Regions from separate parts of the Pseudarthrobacter woesei genome, predicted to be linked through region 1. Evidence: riboswitches for the same ligand, from Rfam matches in the RefSeq annotation. Region 1 holds a riboswitch; the other holds the start of a gene.
What was found. A riboswitch is a leader RNA that binds a small molecule or an ion and turns the genes downstream of it on or off. The one in region 1 is predicted to bind S-adenosylmethionine.
Positions count from the first base shown of each region.

Region 1 (7,684 bases):
CGCCGTCGTCACGGACACGCTGCCCGCCGCGGACTGGGAGAAGGGCTTCGAGATCGCCCGCGCCGGCGTCGGCGGCAAGGTGGTCCTGGACTGGACCGGGTTCTAGCCCCCGCCGTCCGCATCGTTTTCCGGCACACCGCACACATTCAGCTGAGGAGCACAACCCATGTATTCAGCCATCAAGGACCAGTTGCAGCGCGAGCTGGACGAGATCCGCACCGCCGGCCTGTTCAAGACCGAGCGGCACATTGATTCACCCCAGGCCAGCCACATCAAGGCCGGCCAGCTCGGCGGGGGCAGCGCGGACGTGCTGAACTTCTGCGCCAACAACTACCTGGGCCTCGCCGACCACCCGGAGATTATCGCCGCCGCCAAGTCCGCGATGGACGAGCGCGGCTTCGGCATGGCCAGCGTGCGCTTCATCTGCGGCACCCAGGACCTGCACCTGGCCCTCGAGGCACGCGTCTCCGAGTTCCTCGGGACTGAGGACACCATCCTGTTCTCCAGCTGCTTCGATGCCAACGGCGGTGTGTTCGAGTCACTCTTCGGCCCGGAAGACGCCGTCATCTCCGACGCGCTCAACCACGCGTCCATCATCGACGGCATCCGGCTCTGCAAGGCCCAGCGGTTCCGGTACGCCAACCAGGACATGGCGGACCTCGAATCCAAGCTGATCGCGGCCACCACGCAGGAGAACCCGGCCCGCCGCAAGATCATCGTCACCGACGGCGTCTTCTCGATGGACGGCTTCCTTGCCCCGCTCGAGGCGATCTGCGAGCTCGCCGAGAAGTATGACGCCATGGTCATGGTGGACGACTCCCACGCCGTCGGCTTTATGGGCGCCACCGGCGCGGGCACCCCGGAACACGCCGGCGTCTCGGACCGGGTGGACATCTACACCGGCACCTTCGGCAAGGCCCTGGGCGGCGCCTCCGGCGGCTACGTCTCCGGCCGCCGCGAAGTCGTGGCCATGCTCCGCCAGAAGGCCCGCCCGTACCTGTTCTCCAACTCGCTGGCCCCGGCCATCGTCGCGGCCACCCTGAAAGCCCTGGACCTCGTCGAGAACTCCGGCGAACTGCGCGGCAAGCTCTTCGCCAATGCGGAGCTGTTCCGGAACCGGATGAGCGAGGAGGGCTTCGAACTGCTCCCCGGCGAGCACGCGATTGTCCCGGTGATGTTCGGCGACGCCGTCATGGCCGCCAGGGTCGCTGATGCCATGCTGCACAACGGCGTCTTCGTCACGGCATTCAGCTACCCGGTGGTCCCCAACGGTGCGGCCCGGATCCGCGTGCAGCTCTCCGCCGCGCACAGCACCGACGACGTCGAGTCCTGCGTCCAGGCCTTCGTGCGCAGCCGCGCCGCCGTCGCCGAAACCGTCGCCGGCTAGCACCGCTGCCACGGTTCGGGCCGGTTGAGGTTGCGGCGCCACAAACGGCGCCGCAACCCGATCGTCTGCAAGGATGGGAGCATGTCAGCTAATTACGATGTCGTGATTGTCGGCGGCGGTATCGCCGGCCTGTCCCTTGCCTCAGCCCTTGCCGGACAATGCAGCGTCGCGCTGGTGGAAGCCGAGCAGTCGCTGGCGTACCACACGTCCGCGCGCTCGGCCCGGCAGCTGATCCCCAGCTACGGGCCCGCCGTGGTCCAGGAACTCACGCTGCGCACCCTCGAACTCATCGCCGCCCAGGACGCCGCCCGGCCGGAACCGGTGCTCTCGCCCCGCAGCTTTATGCTGATCGGCGACGACGCCACCGTGCGGGAGCAGGCCAGCGGCCACATGCAGCGGATCACCCATGCCGAGGCCCTCGAGCTCTGCCCGGCCCTGGTTCCGGACTCCTTCAGCGCCGCGGGCCTGGACACCGGCTCCTTCGCCTGCAACGCTCCCGTACTGCTTGACGACCACCGCCGGCGTGCCGAAGCCGGCGGCGTGGACATCATCACCGGTGCCCGGGTCCATTCGGCCCAGCGCCTGGGCTCCGGCTGGGAGCTCGGCGCCGGGCAGGAAGGCTTCCGGGCCGGCGTTGTGGTCAACGCGGCCGGCGCCTGGGCGGACGAACTCGCCGTCCTCAGCGGCGTAGAGAAAGTCCAGCTACAGCCGTACCGGCGGACTGCCGCGATCGTCGACGTCGAACATCCCCTTCCGGAGCACAGCCCCATGGTGGCGGCCGCCGACGACAGCTTCTACTTCCGGCGCGACGGCGAACAGGTCCTCATCTCACCGTCGGAACACGTGCCGAGCGGCCCGGAAGACGCGCAGCCGTTTCCCGGCGACGTCGAGGCGCTGGTGGCCCGGCTCAACACCCTCACCACGCTGGGCATCCGCGGCATCCGCGGCGTCCGCACGGCCTGGACGGGGCTTCGGACGGAAGCGGCCGACGGCCTCCCCGTGGTGGGGTTCGACGCCGAGGCCCCCGGCTTCTTCTGGCTCGCCGGCCAGGGCGGCTACGGTTTCCAGACGTCCTCCGGCATCGCCGAGCTGGCCGCGGGACTGATCCTTGCGGGGCAGGGCCCGGCTGGGGCCGCCGCCGGAACCGCAGCAGCCGCGAATCCGGCATCCCGGACGGGCGAGGCGCTGGCGGCAACCCGCTGGTCCATCCGGCGCTGAAGAATGGACGCATGAGCACCCTGATTACCAATATCGCCGAGCTGATGACGCAGGACACCGAACACCGGGTCCTGAAGGACGCGGCCGTCGTGATCGAGGGCGAGCGGATCGGCTGGATCGGGCCGGCGGCGGAGGCACCGGCGGCGGACGAGGCCATCGACGCCGGTGGACGCGCCGTCCTGCCGGGCTGGGTCGATTCGCACACCCACCTGATCTTCGCCGGGGACCGGACGGCCGAGTTCGAGGCCCGGATGGCGGGGGAGAGCTACAGTGCCGGCGGGATCGCCGTGACCACCGGCGCCACTCGGAGCACCAGCGACTTCGACCTCACCCGGCTGGCGATGGGACGGGTGGCCGAGGCCGTCTCGCAGGGCACCACATATCTCGAGACCAAGACCGGCTACGGCCTGGATGTTGAGAACGAGGCCCGCAGCGCCCGGATTGCCTCCACCGTCGCGGACGAGGTCACCTACCTCGGCGCCCATCTGGTGCCCGCCGGGCTGGATTCCGAGGAGTACACCGACCTCGTCTGCGGACCCATGCTCTCCGCCGTCCGGCCCTACGTCCGCTGGGCCGACGTCTTCTGCGAACGGGGTGCTTTTAACGAGGACCAGTCGCGGCGCGTGCTCCAGGCCTGCAAGGACGCCGGGCTCGGGCTCCGCGTGCACGGCAACCAGCTCGGCGAAGGCCCCGGCGTGCGGCTCGCGGTCGAATTCGGCGCCGCCAGCGTGGACCACGTGAACTACCTCTCCGCCGCCGACGTCGACGCCCTCGCCGCGAGCTGGTCCGGTTGGGACGCCGGAACCGGGCAGCGCGGCACCGTGGCCACGTGCCTGCCGGCCTGCGATCTCTCCACCCGCCAGCCGCTGGCCCCGGGCCGGGAACTGCTCGACGCCGGGGTGCAGCTCGCGCTGGCCTCCAACTGCAATCCCGGCACCTCCTATACGAGCTCCATGGCGTTCTGCGTCACCACCGCTGTGCTGCAGATGCGGCTCAGCGTCCACGAGGCCGTGCGGGCGGCGACCTACGGCGGTGCGCTGGCGCTCGGACGCGGGTCCGGGAACGACGTCGACGGCGAACGCGCCGTCGGCTCGATCGCCGTCGGACACCGCGCGGACCTGCACCTGCTCAACGCGCCGTCCGCCACCCACCTGGCCTACCGGCCGGGCATTCCACTGACCCACGCCGTGTGGCGCGCGGGGGTCCGCGCCCGCTGACGCAGCGCGTGCGCTCCAGGGGGCGGCCAGCTGCTAGAAAAACATCGGCGGGGCGTCCAGGACCGTTTCATCGACGCGCCGGGCTTCCCACTGGCTGAACGGCTTGTCCAGCTCATACTTGCCCAACCCGGTACGGTGCAGGGTCCGGACCGCGGCGTTTTCCGGGTTGTTGAGGGACTCGAAGTACTCCACGGACCAGTGGAACCAGCGCATGCAGAACAGCCGCATGGTCAGCCCGTGCGTCACGAACAGCGCGTTCGGGGCGTAGCTCGGCTTGGACCAGTGCCGGTACAGGGTTTCCATAAAGGAGGAGATCCTGTCGTACACATCGGAGCCGGACTCGCCCTCCCGGAAGCGGTAGAAGAAGTGGCCGTAGGCGTTGCGGAGCTCCTTCTGGTCCTCGATCTCGCCGGCGATCTGGAAGTTCGCCCAGTCCTGCTCCCGCAGCCGCGGCTCCTCGATGACCCGCTCAATCAGCGGACCGAGGTTGAGCGCCTCGAGGGTCTGGTAGGCGCGGAGATAGGGGGAGACATAGACGCAGACCGGTCGTCCGTCCAGCAGCCGCCGGACCTGCGTGCCGGCGGCGCGGGCCTGCTCGAGGCCCAGCTCGGTCAGCGGAATCCGGTAATCGGGCACCCGGTTGTAGATCGCGGTGTCGGCGTTGGCGGCGGACTGGCCATGCCGGATCATGATGATTTTCCCGGGCGCACTCATAAACCCCAAGCATAGGCGCCAACTACAGGCAAGATAGGAACATGTTGGTTCCCTCCCGCCGTCGGCTGCGGATCGAAGTATGGATTGTCCTGGGCCTGTCGCTGGGGCAGTCCGCCGTGTACTCGGTGGTGCAGCTGCTGGACAAGATGACCCGGGCGCCGCTGGCCCAGGGGACCTCCACGCTGAACCGCTCGCAAAGCCCCCGCGAGTACTTCGATCTCACCTACCAGCTGCTGGACATCATCTTCGCCCTCGTTCCGGTGGCCCTGGTGATCTACTTCCTCTCCGAGCACCGTCCCGCGTTCGGGTCCGGCGCCACGGCCTGCGGCAAGCTGGGCTTCAATTTCGCCCGGCCAGGCAAGGACCTGCTGCAGGGACTGGGCCTGGCGGCGCTGATCGGGATCCCCTCGCTGGGCCTCTACGCCGCGGGCCGGGCCCTTGGGATCACCACGGCGATCATCCCCAGCGCGCTGGACTCGTACTGGTGGACGGTGCCGGTGCTCATCCTCTCCGCGGTCCGGCACGGGATCGTGGAGGAAGTCATTGTGGTGGGTTATCTGCTGGACCGGCTCCCCGCATTGGGCTGGAGCATGCCTGTGGCCATCTTTGCCAGCTCCATGCTGCGCGGCAGCTATCACCTGTACCAGGGCTTCGGGCCGTTCATCGGAAACGCGATCATGGGCGTCGTCTTCGCCTTGGTCTACACCCGGACCCGCCGCGTGATGCCGCTGGTGATTGCGCACGCCCTGCTGGACATCGTGGCGTTCGTGGGATTCAGCCTGTTTGGCAAGGCCGTCGGCCTGGGCTGAGTGTGCACAAAGCAACGCGGGGTCACTTCGCGCCCATCCGGAGCCTTGGGACGGGCGCGAAGTGACCCCGCGTTGGTAAAAGGTATCGGCCGCCATCGATGGGTGACGTCATTGGCACCCGCCGATGGCGGCCGAAGCGGGGGGAGGTGAAGCGTCAGATCGTGACGGCTCCGGAGGCCGTCTCAAACGTGACGGAGAGGATACCGGGTGTCCCGCGGGGGGCGAGCCAGTTCACGGCCACGTCCTCCAGCGGCTTTTCCACCGGAACACCGAGCCATTCGGTCACGCGCTCAGCAGAGCCCGCGATGGTGAGGGCCGACATCTTGACGTTGCTCTCGTAGGCCTTCGACGGGTGGAGTTCCGGATCGCCCTCCCACTTGAGCATGTACGGGACTTGGGGATCGGCGATGAGTCCCAGGATGCCGATCTGCTTCCAGACCAGTTCGCGGCCGTCGGGGAACTTGCGGTTGCCGTTGACGGCGGAGCGGCCGAGCCGCTCCTCGAACGGTGCCAGGTCCTTGACCTCGACACACCAACCCATCCAGCCGCCGCCCGCTTCGGAGCGGGCGCGTACGGCCTGGCCGAAGGGCGCCTTGTCCGATGCCGGGTGGTTCAGGGCCTCGACAACCTCGAGGTACTTGTGTCCCGCCAGCGGGATAATCATGTTGCGGGTCCCGAATCGGGGGTGTACTCCGCCCTTCACGGCTTCGACGCCGAGGGCAGACGCGATTCGTTCGGTGGTGGCAGCCAAGCCATCTTGTTCACAGGCGTAAGAGACGTGATCCATGCGCATGCCCTCATCTTGACACTTTGTGATGCGCCTCTCAGCTTAGGGTGTCCTAACCGGGATGGGATGTCATGTTCTTCCCGCCGGTGACGCGGACTTTCCCCGTCGTCACTGACCCGGGACGCCCCGGACCTTCCCCCTCCAGCGGGTCACTTCATCTTCGTCACAAAGCTATCCACACCCGGGAAACGGTTCCTAGACTGGGTCCAGGTCATGAGTGCCAGCAGATTGCCCCGGCTTGCTGGCCGGCAACCCTCGTTTCGCGGTGGGGTGCCCCGGGTGAAGACCTGGCCGTCCGGCGCCCGCCGGAGGGCAAGCGCGGCGCCTGTGCCGCCCCGGGCCGATGAGCCCGGCGGCGGACCGTGCCCGGTCCTTTGAGGAGCATCCCGATGTCCAATGCCTGGTCCTTCGAAACCCGCCAGATCCACGCCGGCCAGGAGCCGGACAGCGCCACCGGCGCGCGGGCGCTGCCCATCTACCAGACGACGTCGTTCGTGTTCCCGAGCGCCGAAAGCGCCGCGAACCGCTTCGCCCTCGCCGAACTCGCCCCCATCTACACCCGGATCGGCAACCCTACCCAGGATGCCGTAGAGCAGCGGGTGGCAAGCCTGGAGGGCGGCCTCGCGTCGCTGCTGCTGAGCTCCGGCCAGGCCGCCGAGACCTTCGCGATCCTCAACGTCGCCGAGGCGGGCGACCATGTGGTGGCCAGCCCCAGCCTCTATGGCGGCACCTACAACCTGCTGGCGCACACGCTGAAGAAGTTCGGCATCTCCGTGACGTTCGTGGCGGATCCGGACAACCTGGCGCAGTGGCGCGATGCCGTCCAGCCCAACACCAAGCTGTTCTTCGGTGAAGTGGTCTCCAACCCCCGCCAGGACGTGCTCGATATCGAGGGCATCTCGAAGGTGGCCCACGAGGCCGGTGTGCCGCTGATCGTTGACAACACCCTGTCCACCCCGTACCTGATCCGCCCGATCGAGTGGGGCGCTGACATTGTGGTCCACTCCGCCACCAAGTACCTCGGCGGCCACGGCGCCGCGATCGCCGGCGTGATCGTGGACTCCGGCAACTTCGACTTCGGCAGGGACCCGGAGCGGTTCCCCGGCTTCAACACCCCCGATCCCAGCTACAACGGCCTCGTCTATGCCCGGGACCTCGGCAAGGACGGTGCCCTCGGCTCGAACCTTTCCTACATCCTCAAGGCCCGTGTCCAGCTCCTGCGCGACCTCGGCTCGGCGGTATCCCCGTTCAACGCCTTCCTCATCGCCCAGGGCATCGAGACCCTGAGCCTGCGCGTCGAGCGCCACGTCGCCAACGCCACCACGGTGGCCGAATGGCTGGAGGCACGGGACGACGTCGAATCCGTCGCCTACGCCGGGCTGCCGTCCAGCCCCTGGTACGAGCGCGGCCGCAAGTACGGCCCCAAGGGCACCGGCGCCGTCGTGTCTTTCAACATCGCCGGGGGAGCGGAGGCCGGACAGCGCTTCGTCGATGCCCTCGAACTGCACTCCCATGTGGCGAATATCGGCGACGTGCGCTCGCTGGTGATCCA
Region 1 covers NZ_JBVAYU010000005.1:58,066-65,749, forward strand. Annotated here, with positions in the region: gene tdh (L-threonine 3-dehydrogenase) at 1-106, shown strand, start outside; gene ACZYZE_RS09065 (glycine C-acetyltransferase) at 167-1,387, shown strand; gene ACZYZE_RS09070 (NAD(P)/FAD-dependent oxidoreductase) at 1,469-2,605, shown strand; gene hutI (imidazolonepropionase) at 2,617-3,822, shown strand; gene ACZYZE_RS09080 (histidine phosphatase family protein) at 3,856-4,536, opposite strand; gene ACZYZE_RS09085 (CPBP family intramembrane glutamic endopeptidase) at 4,578-5,345, shown strand; gene ACZYZE_RS09090 (VOC family protein) at 5,500-6,138, opposite strand; SAM riboswitch class IV at 6,342-6,457, shown strand; gene ACZYZE_RS09095 (bifunctional o-acetylhomoserine/o-acetylserine sulfhydrylase) at 6,522-7,684, shown strand, end outside.

Region 2 (7,684 bases), on a different contig from region 1:
GAAGAGGGGGTGGCGGTGATGGACCGGATCCGCGACAAGCTGGCCGTGCTGATCGCCCTCAGCGCGAACTCGCCCTACTGGAACGGCGCAGAGACAGGATTTGAAAGCTACCGCACGCAGGCCTGGAACCGCTGGCCGGGCTCGGGCCCCACCATGATCTTCGGCAGTCTTCCGGCGTACCGGAGGGTGGTGACCCGGCTTGTGGACAGCGGGGTGCTGCTGGACGAGGGGATGATCTATTTCGACGCGCGGCTCTGCCGGCACCATCCCACCGTTGAGGTTCGGGTCTCCGACATCTGCCTCCGCGCCGAGGACGCGGCGCTGATCGCGGTGCTGGTGCGGGCACTCGTGGAAACGGCGTGCCGGGAATGGCACGACGGCGTCGAACCCGCCCCCGTGCCCACGCTGCTGCTGCGCATGGCGGCCTGGCAGGCCAGCAATTGCGGGCTGCGCGGGCAGCTGCTGGACTTCGGCACCTTCACGCCCGCCCCCGCCCGGCAGGTCGTCCATGCCTTCGTGGACTATCTGGCCCCCGTGCTGGCGGACCAGGGCGAGCTGGACCTGGTCCGGGAGGGCGTCGCGCGGATCCTCGCCGAGGGCACCGGCTCGCAGCTTCAGCGCCGGCCGTACGCGCAGGGCGGACTGGTCGCCGTCGTCCGCCGGGCCATTACGCTGACAGTGCAGGGAACCGGCACCGGGGTTCCCTCCGGCGAGGCGTCCTCCCTGGGCCGGGTTCGCCGCGGCTGAACAGGGCGGCTGAACAGGGCGGCGCCGAGTGGGCAGTTCGCGGCAGTGTTTTGCAAGCAACCCTAGACCCGCTTGAGTGCCTGTCCGAGGTCGCGGATCAGGTCATCGATGTCTTCCAGCCCCACGGAGAGCCGCACCACGCCGTCGCCGAGCCCAATCGCCGCGCGGCCGTCCGGTCCCATGGCGCGGTGTGTTGTTGTGGCGGGGTGGGTGATGAGGGACTTCGCATCGCCCAGGTTGTTGGAGATGTCGATGATCCGGAGCCCGTCCAGCAGGGCGAACGCGGCGTCCTTGGCGGAGCGGCCCGGCGGCGGCGAGAGCTCGAGCGTGAGCACCGTGCCGCCGGCCTTCATTTGCTTCGCGGCCAGCTCGTACTGCGGGTGCGATTTCAGCAGCGGGTATTTCACCCAGTTCACCGCGGGCTGCTCCTCAAGCCATTCGGCCAGCCGCAGTGCGGAGGCGGAGGAGTGGTTCACCCGCAGTGCCATGGTCTCCAGTCCCTTGGTGAGGACCCACGCGTTGAAGGCGGAGAGCGCCGGGCCGGTGTGGCGCATCAGCTGCTTGACCGGCCCCTCGATGAACTCCCTCGTGCCCAGGATCGCGCCGCCGAGCACCCGGCCCTGGCCGTCGATGTGCTTGGTGCCGGAGTAGACGATCACGTCCGCGCCGAACTCCCCGCAGCGCTGCAGCAGGGGAGTGGCGAAAACGTTGTCGACGACGACGGTGGCGCCGGCGGCGTGGGCCAGTTCGCAGACGGCGGCGATGTCCACAATTTCCTGCATCGGGTTCGACGGCGACTCGAAGAAGACCGCCGTCGTCGGCTCGGCCAGTGCAGCCCGCCACTGCGCCAGATCGGTGCCGTCCACGAAGACCGTCTCCACGCCCCAGCGCGGCAGGATCTCGTTGAGGATCACGAAGCAGGAGCCGAACAGCGAACGGGCCGCGACCACACGGTCGCCGGCGGCCAGCAGGGCGCCGAGGGCCGTGAAGACAGCGGACATTCCGGACGCCGTCGCAAAGCACGCCTCGGTGCCTTCGAGCAGCCGGAGGCGTTCCTGGAAGGTCGCCACGGACGGGTTGCCGTAGCGGGAGTAGACGAAGCGCTCGTCCTCACCTGTGAAGGCGCGCTCCGCCGCGGCGGCGGATTCGAAGACGAAACCGGAGTTGAGGAAAATCGGCTCGGTGGTTTCCTGGAAGCCGGTGCGGTCGAGTCCGCCGCGGACGGCCCGCGTGTCGGGGCTCCAGCCGGCGGCGTCGGGGTTGAATGTCATCTAGTGCTTTCCGCGGTTGGTGGGCAGGCCCCGGTTCTTCCAGCCGTTGACGGTCCGTTCGCCGTGCCGGTCCGGTTCGCCTTCGAATCCTTCGAGGACGTTGTACGAGGTGAAGCCGGCCTCGGTGGCGGCATTCGCGGCGGCGATGGAGCGGGCGCCGGAACGGCACAGGAAGACCAGTTCGGTGCCTTGCTCTTGGGGGGCCTGCTGCTTGAGCTGCTGGAGGAACTGCGGATTGGGGATGCCGCCGGCCAGGGTCCACTGGATGAACAGCGGATCGTTCCGCAAGCCGTTCGCGGACGCGGTGTCCGGAATGCCGATGTGCGCCCACTCGCCTTCGGTGCGGACGTCCACCAGGAGGGCGCCCGCCTCGAGCCTGGCCCAGGCTTCCTGCGGGCTGAGGTCCCCGGCGTAGCTCACGCGTGGCCCTCGATGGTCTCTTCGTAGCCGAAGCCGTCGCTGTCCAGATCATCGACGGCGTTGGCGACGGCGGCGTCCGCGCTGGCGATTGCGGCCGGCAGCACCACTGCCTGGGCAACGATGACGCTGCTGCCGTTGAACGTGGCGGAGGGGCCTCCGTGCAGCACGTATCCCTCGGCCAGGGCAGTCGAAACGCGCTCGCAAAAGGCGCGGTCGTCGGGGCCGGTGAACAGCCGGTAGGCCAGCTTTTCCCCGGCCGTTGCGGCGGGTGTGCCGGGGGCGGCGGGGGACGGGGCGGGTGCTGTGCTTGGGACAGCGGGGGCGGACGCGTCAGGCACGACGGATCTCCTTCTTTCACGCTTGCAGCTCGAATGGTCGATATGCCGAGTATTCACCTGAGGCACCCCGCCGCGAAAGGGAGGGTTGCCGACCGGCCAGTCAGGGCTTGGCACCGGGTCTCATTACTCCCCAAAAACGTAACACCTCCGACGCCGGCCCGCACCGCCGTCGTCATGTTAAGTCACGGGAACCGGTCAACGCGGGGTCACTTACGGCCCATCCCGCCCCCGGCGATGGGCCGTAAATGACCCCGCGTTGCTGTTACAAACGGCGCTGCCGGAGGTTCCGAGCAACAACGAAGGCACCGGTCAGGAGTGCGACGGCGCCCAATCCGGCGGCCAGGGTCTTTACTGGCAACTGTGGCATGGCGGACTTGGGGCTTGCCGGGATTCCTGCATCGCCAGTTTTCGGGGCGGGTGCGGTTTTAGCACCTGCGGTGAACACAGCCGGCTCCACTCCCATCACGATCCGGTCTCCGGGCGTTGCCCTTTGAAGGAGCCGGGTCACCGTGTGCAGGTCGGTGGAAATGCATCCCACGGTGGGCGAATTGCCGGCGTGAAGGAAGATGGCGAATGACGCACCCTGGACCGTGGGCATGTCGGGTTCACGGTTCCAATTGATGACCGCCGCCTGCTCGTAGTCGCCCTGCCGAAGATAGAACCACAGGTTCTCGTCCGCACCGCCATCCTCACCTTCAAAGTACTGGTTGTACGTCGGGCCTGGCTCCCCGCCCCACCGCGAGTCGCGATTAATGGTGTGGTACTTGAGGGCCGTTCCTGGATTTGCCCTGCCAAGCGCCTCCGTGAAGGAGAATGACCCCGACGGCGAGTAGAGAGTGTCCTGCCACATCTTGCCCGGCGGGGCGAAACCGGATCTGCCCGCAAAACCCGTGCTTTGCCACTCCTGGACATACGCTGCTCCAGTGTTGACGCACCCGGTAATGAGGACCTCAATATCGCCATAGGATTTCGCCGTGGCGAACGTCACGCGGTCCGCCTCGTAGGTGGCGTGCCGCACTTCCCCTGCGTTCAATCGCTCACACGGGTTCGTGACAAGCCCCGGTGGAGGCGCGGCCAAGCTCGGAGCTGTCGATAGACCCAGCACCGCTGAAATGGCAATGGGCACTGCCACCAGAAGCCTCATCATTGCTATTGCGAACCTCGCTGAATGTCATCGCCAGTCGACGTGGGCGCTACGTCGCGCGCGAGGTTTACGGGATCAGCTTCCGTACTGCTGCGAGAGGCTGCGGCGGAGTGTATGGGCCCGTCTGCAGCAGAATCTCCTTTGTCGAGCACCCGGCGTCGCGCGCGATCGGCGCCGCTGGACACAAGACGTTCCAGGGGTCCCTGCTTGCCGGCTGTGACGTTCCTCCAGATGATGGCGAAAAGAGCCGCGGCGACCAGCTGGACTGCCAGGCATACCCCGGGCCGGTCCAGGAGGAAGCCGGTGGAAAGGATGATGAGGTGCGCCGAGTACAGGGTCAGCGTCATTCCGCCCATTACGGCCAGCGGCATGAGCGCCGGCGCGGCCTTGTTGCCGAGGATCAGCATGGCGCCGAGAACTGCCGCAGCGATACCGATGGTGTTGAGTAGTTCCAGCGGAGTGGATGAATACGGTGACAGGATGGCAAGCCACCACCACGACGTCGTCGGGAGGCCGGGATCGGGACCCCAGATCTGGACGTCACGAATTCCTTCGGTTCCCAGCCAGGGGGTGGATTCCAGCAGGCGGGTTCTGCCGCCGAAGGGTCCCAGCAGGAGCTCGGACACGAGCCATGCGCCCGCCGCGAGTCCGAGCCCGCCGAGAGCCACTTTGACCTGCAGGGCGTGGGAACGCAGGTCAAGTCTGCCAAGAGCAAGACCGGCGCAGATATAGGCCATCCAGGGGATCGCGGGGTAGGTTCCGGACACGAGCAGCGTGGAGATGGTCGCCGTCGGCTCGGTGACAAGTGAGGCGAATGTTGGATCGAAACCGTCGAGGGTTGGCAAGTCGTCGCGAACCGCCTGCATGATGATGGGCCCGAGTACGGCAAAGACAACGGCAGCGAATGCGAGGGCGCGGGGGCCGAACCCCAACAGCGGAATCGCCATGAGGAACAGCACCCCGTAGTAGGCCAAAATGATTGCCGCCGGCGGGTTCAGAGAGGCGATGAGCAGGCCGATGGAGAGGATAACGACGGCGCGTACGGCCAGGGACGATTTCGCGGCCGTAAGCGCCCGGCCCCTGAGCGGGTTCATCCCTCCGGAGGTGAAGGTCAGCGAAATCCCGGCCAGCAAGGCGAATAGGCCGGCCGATGCCCCTGAAAAGATGGTCCAGGTCAAGGTCGGTTCGAAGTTCTCGTCAACCCCGGGCAGGATGTGGATTGCCATCATGCCGATCAGGGCGATTCCCCTGGCGACGTCGACGCCGATGAGGCGCTGCTTTGTGGTCGATGTCATGGCTGTCCTTTGCTCAAGATTTTTCCGATCCAAACCGTCATGCTGGTTGCGAGGATGAGACCCTCGCTGTCGCCAGGTCCAGCATCAAGACCCTGATTTCTTCATCGGTGAGACCAACCAGCGGCAGCCGTACCGGGCCGCCAGGAAGGCCTCGCGAGGCCAGCGCTGCTTTGACTGAAGCGGCGGCGGGCGCACGGAACATCCCTCGATAGACCGGCAGTAACTCACGGTGGATTTCCAGTGCCTCCGCGACGTGTCCCCGGGTGTAGCAGTCGAGGAGGTCGCGCAATCGGTTGCCCACGACGTGGCCCGCCACGGAAACGAACCCTACGGCGCCGATGGAGAGCAAAGGCAGGTTCAGCGCGTCGTCCCCCGAGTAGTAGGCAAGGTTTGTCCTCTCCATCACCCAGGAGGAGGACTCAAGATCGCCCTTGGCGTCTTTCACCGCAAGGATGCGGGGATGGTTGGCAGCTGCCACGAAAGTATCCGGCTCGATCGCGACCCCCGTCCGCTTCGGGATGTCGTAGAGGATCACCGGAAGCGAGGTGCTGTCGGCAATGGCAATGAAATGTTCCAGGATTCCTCGTTGTGAAGGGCGCGAGTAGTACGGCGCGACCACCAGCAGCCCATCTGCTCCCTGTGATGCGGCAGCGATCGCCATGGAAACGCTGTGGCGGGTGTCACCAGCACCCACCCCGGCAATGACTTTCGTGCCGCTGCCCCTGACCGCTTGCGTCACCTGGTGAACCATCGACATCTTTTCCGAGTCTGATGTGGTTACTGATTCTCCCGTGGTGCCGTTGACTACGATGCCGTCATTCCATCCGGGCTGAGTCAACCACTTCGCAAGTGTTGACGCACCGGCTTTGTCCAGCTCGCCGCCATGGCCGAACGGCGTGACCATCGCGGTGATGACGGATCCAAAGGCACGGTGCGCTGCCGCCGAATTGTTTGTGCCATGGTCGGTGACGGTCAATTTTCTACACTCCCTGGTTCTTGCATGACGGACCGTGGATCAGCGGTTGGCTGTGGAACTGCCTTGTTGTTGTCCACGTGCGCCCTATGCCGCTGGTGGAGACGGGCTTCGTTTGGCGGCCAGTGGCGAATAGGGTTTCCGGCCCAGTGGGTTCGCGTCGGAACGATTTCCGAACGCATCACCAGGGAGGCCGCACCAACAGTGGCGCCCTCCATGACCGTGCTGCCCGGCAGCACAATGCTGTTCGGGCCCAAGGTGGAATCGGCCCCGAGCCGGATCCTGTCCATCCGCATGATGCGATCGTGGAACAAGTGTGTCTGCAGCACTGTTCCGCGGTTCACACTGACCCCGTTCCCCAAGGTGATCAGGTCGAACTCAGGCAGCCACCAGGTCTCGCACCACACACCGCGACCAACTTTGGTCCCCATCAGACGCATCCACCAGTTCAGGACAGGTGTCCCGAGGCTCATCCGGATGAGACCGGGAACCGCCAGCGATTCGGAGAAGACATCGGCGAGCTCATTGCGCCAAATGAAGGAGGTCCAGAGCGGGTACTCAGTGACTTCAAAGCGCCCCACCAAAACCCATTTCGCAGCCAGGGCGACAAGGCAAGCAACGATGGCGCTGGCCAGCAACACCGGCCCGGACCACAGCGCGGTAACGACCAGCCCGGCTTCAAGGTAGATCACGGTGAGCACCCATACGGTCATCAGGGCGAGCCATGCCGTGATGACCGCGGGAAGAATCCGGAACGCTTCGACTGCCCCGCGTGCAACCAGCAGCCGACGTGAGGGGTTGTAGGTCCGGGAAGAATCACCCTGGTCCACCGGCCGGGGAAGTTCTACGGCTGGACGCCCGAACCAGGAAGAGTTCGCCGGCATGTCTTTTGGCGCAGAGGACAGGACCGCCAGCAGCGAGTTGTCGGGAACATTGCGGTCCGGCCCCACGATCGCGGAGTTGCCCACGAAGGATTTTTCTCCAACGCCTGACGTACCGAGGTGAAGCCAGCCGTTGCGGACACGCTTTGAGGAGACCATGGAGTGATCTGCCAGGAACGATCGGTCGGCGAACTGCGTAAGGTGCGGCAGGGTCTCGACGGTCGAGACTTCCACGTGTTTGCCTACCCGGGCGCCAATCATCCGCATCCACACCGGGGTGAACAGGCTGGCGTAGATGGGGTAAGTGGAAATGAGTGATTTCGTCAGCAACGCTTCAGTCAACCAGGTCGCCCACGCGGCACTACCATGCATTGAATGAAAGCCTTGCTTCATGAGAACGCTCAAAGCGCGCACCAGCGCTGCGGTCAAGGTGAGATAGACAATGACGGTGGCTATCAGGAACACCGGGCTCCACGCCGCCAGGGTCCACAGGGCGTTTTTAAGGGAACCGCTGCCATGAATGGCCGTCAGGGCCAGGAATCCGCCCGGGATAACAGACACCAGGGGTAAAAGGGTCAAGCCGAAGAGCGAGATCGGGTAGAGAAGCGAGATCAA
Region 2 covers NZ_JBVAYU010000006.1:192,482-200,165, reverse strand. Annotated here, with positions in the region: gene ACZYZE_RS11030 (glutamate--cysteine ligase 2) at 1-747, shown strand, start outside; gene ACZYZE_RS11025 (O-succinylhomoserine sulfhydrylase) at 810-2,018, opposite strand; gene ACZYZE_RS11020 (rhodanese-like domain-containing protein) at 2,019-2,438, opposite strand; gene ACZYZE_RS11015 (DUF1737 domain-containing protein) at 2,435-2,683, opposite strand; SAM riboswitch class IV at 2,790-2,904, opposite strand; gene ACZYZE_RS11010 (hypothetical protein) at 3,039-3,809, opposite strand; gene ACZYZE_RS11005 (heparan-alpha-glucosaminide N-acetyltransferase domain-containing protein) at 3,926-5,215, opposite strand; gene dapA (4-hydroxy-tetrahydrodipicolinate synthase) at 5,253-6,191, opposite strand; gene ACZYZE_RS10995 (Pls/PosA family non-ribosomal peptide synthetase) at 6,188-7,684, opposite strand, start outside.
Region 2: it holds a riboswitch for S-adenosylmethionine, as region 1 does, so the genes downstream of both, ACZYZE_RS11015 (DUF1737 domain-containing protein) here and ACZYZE_RS09095 (bifunctional o-acetylhomoserine/o-acetylserine sulfhydrylase) in region 1, are expected to answer to the same signal.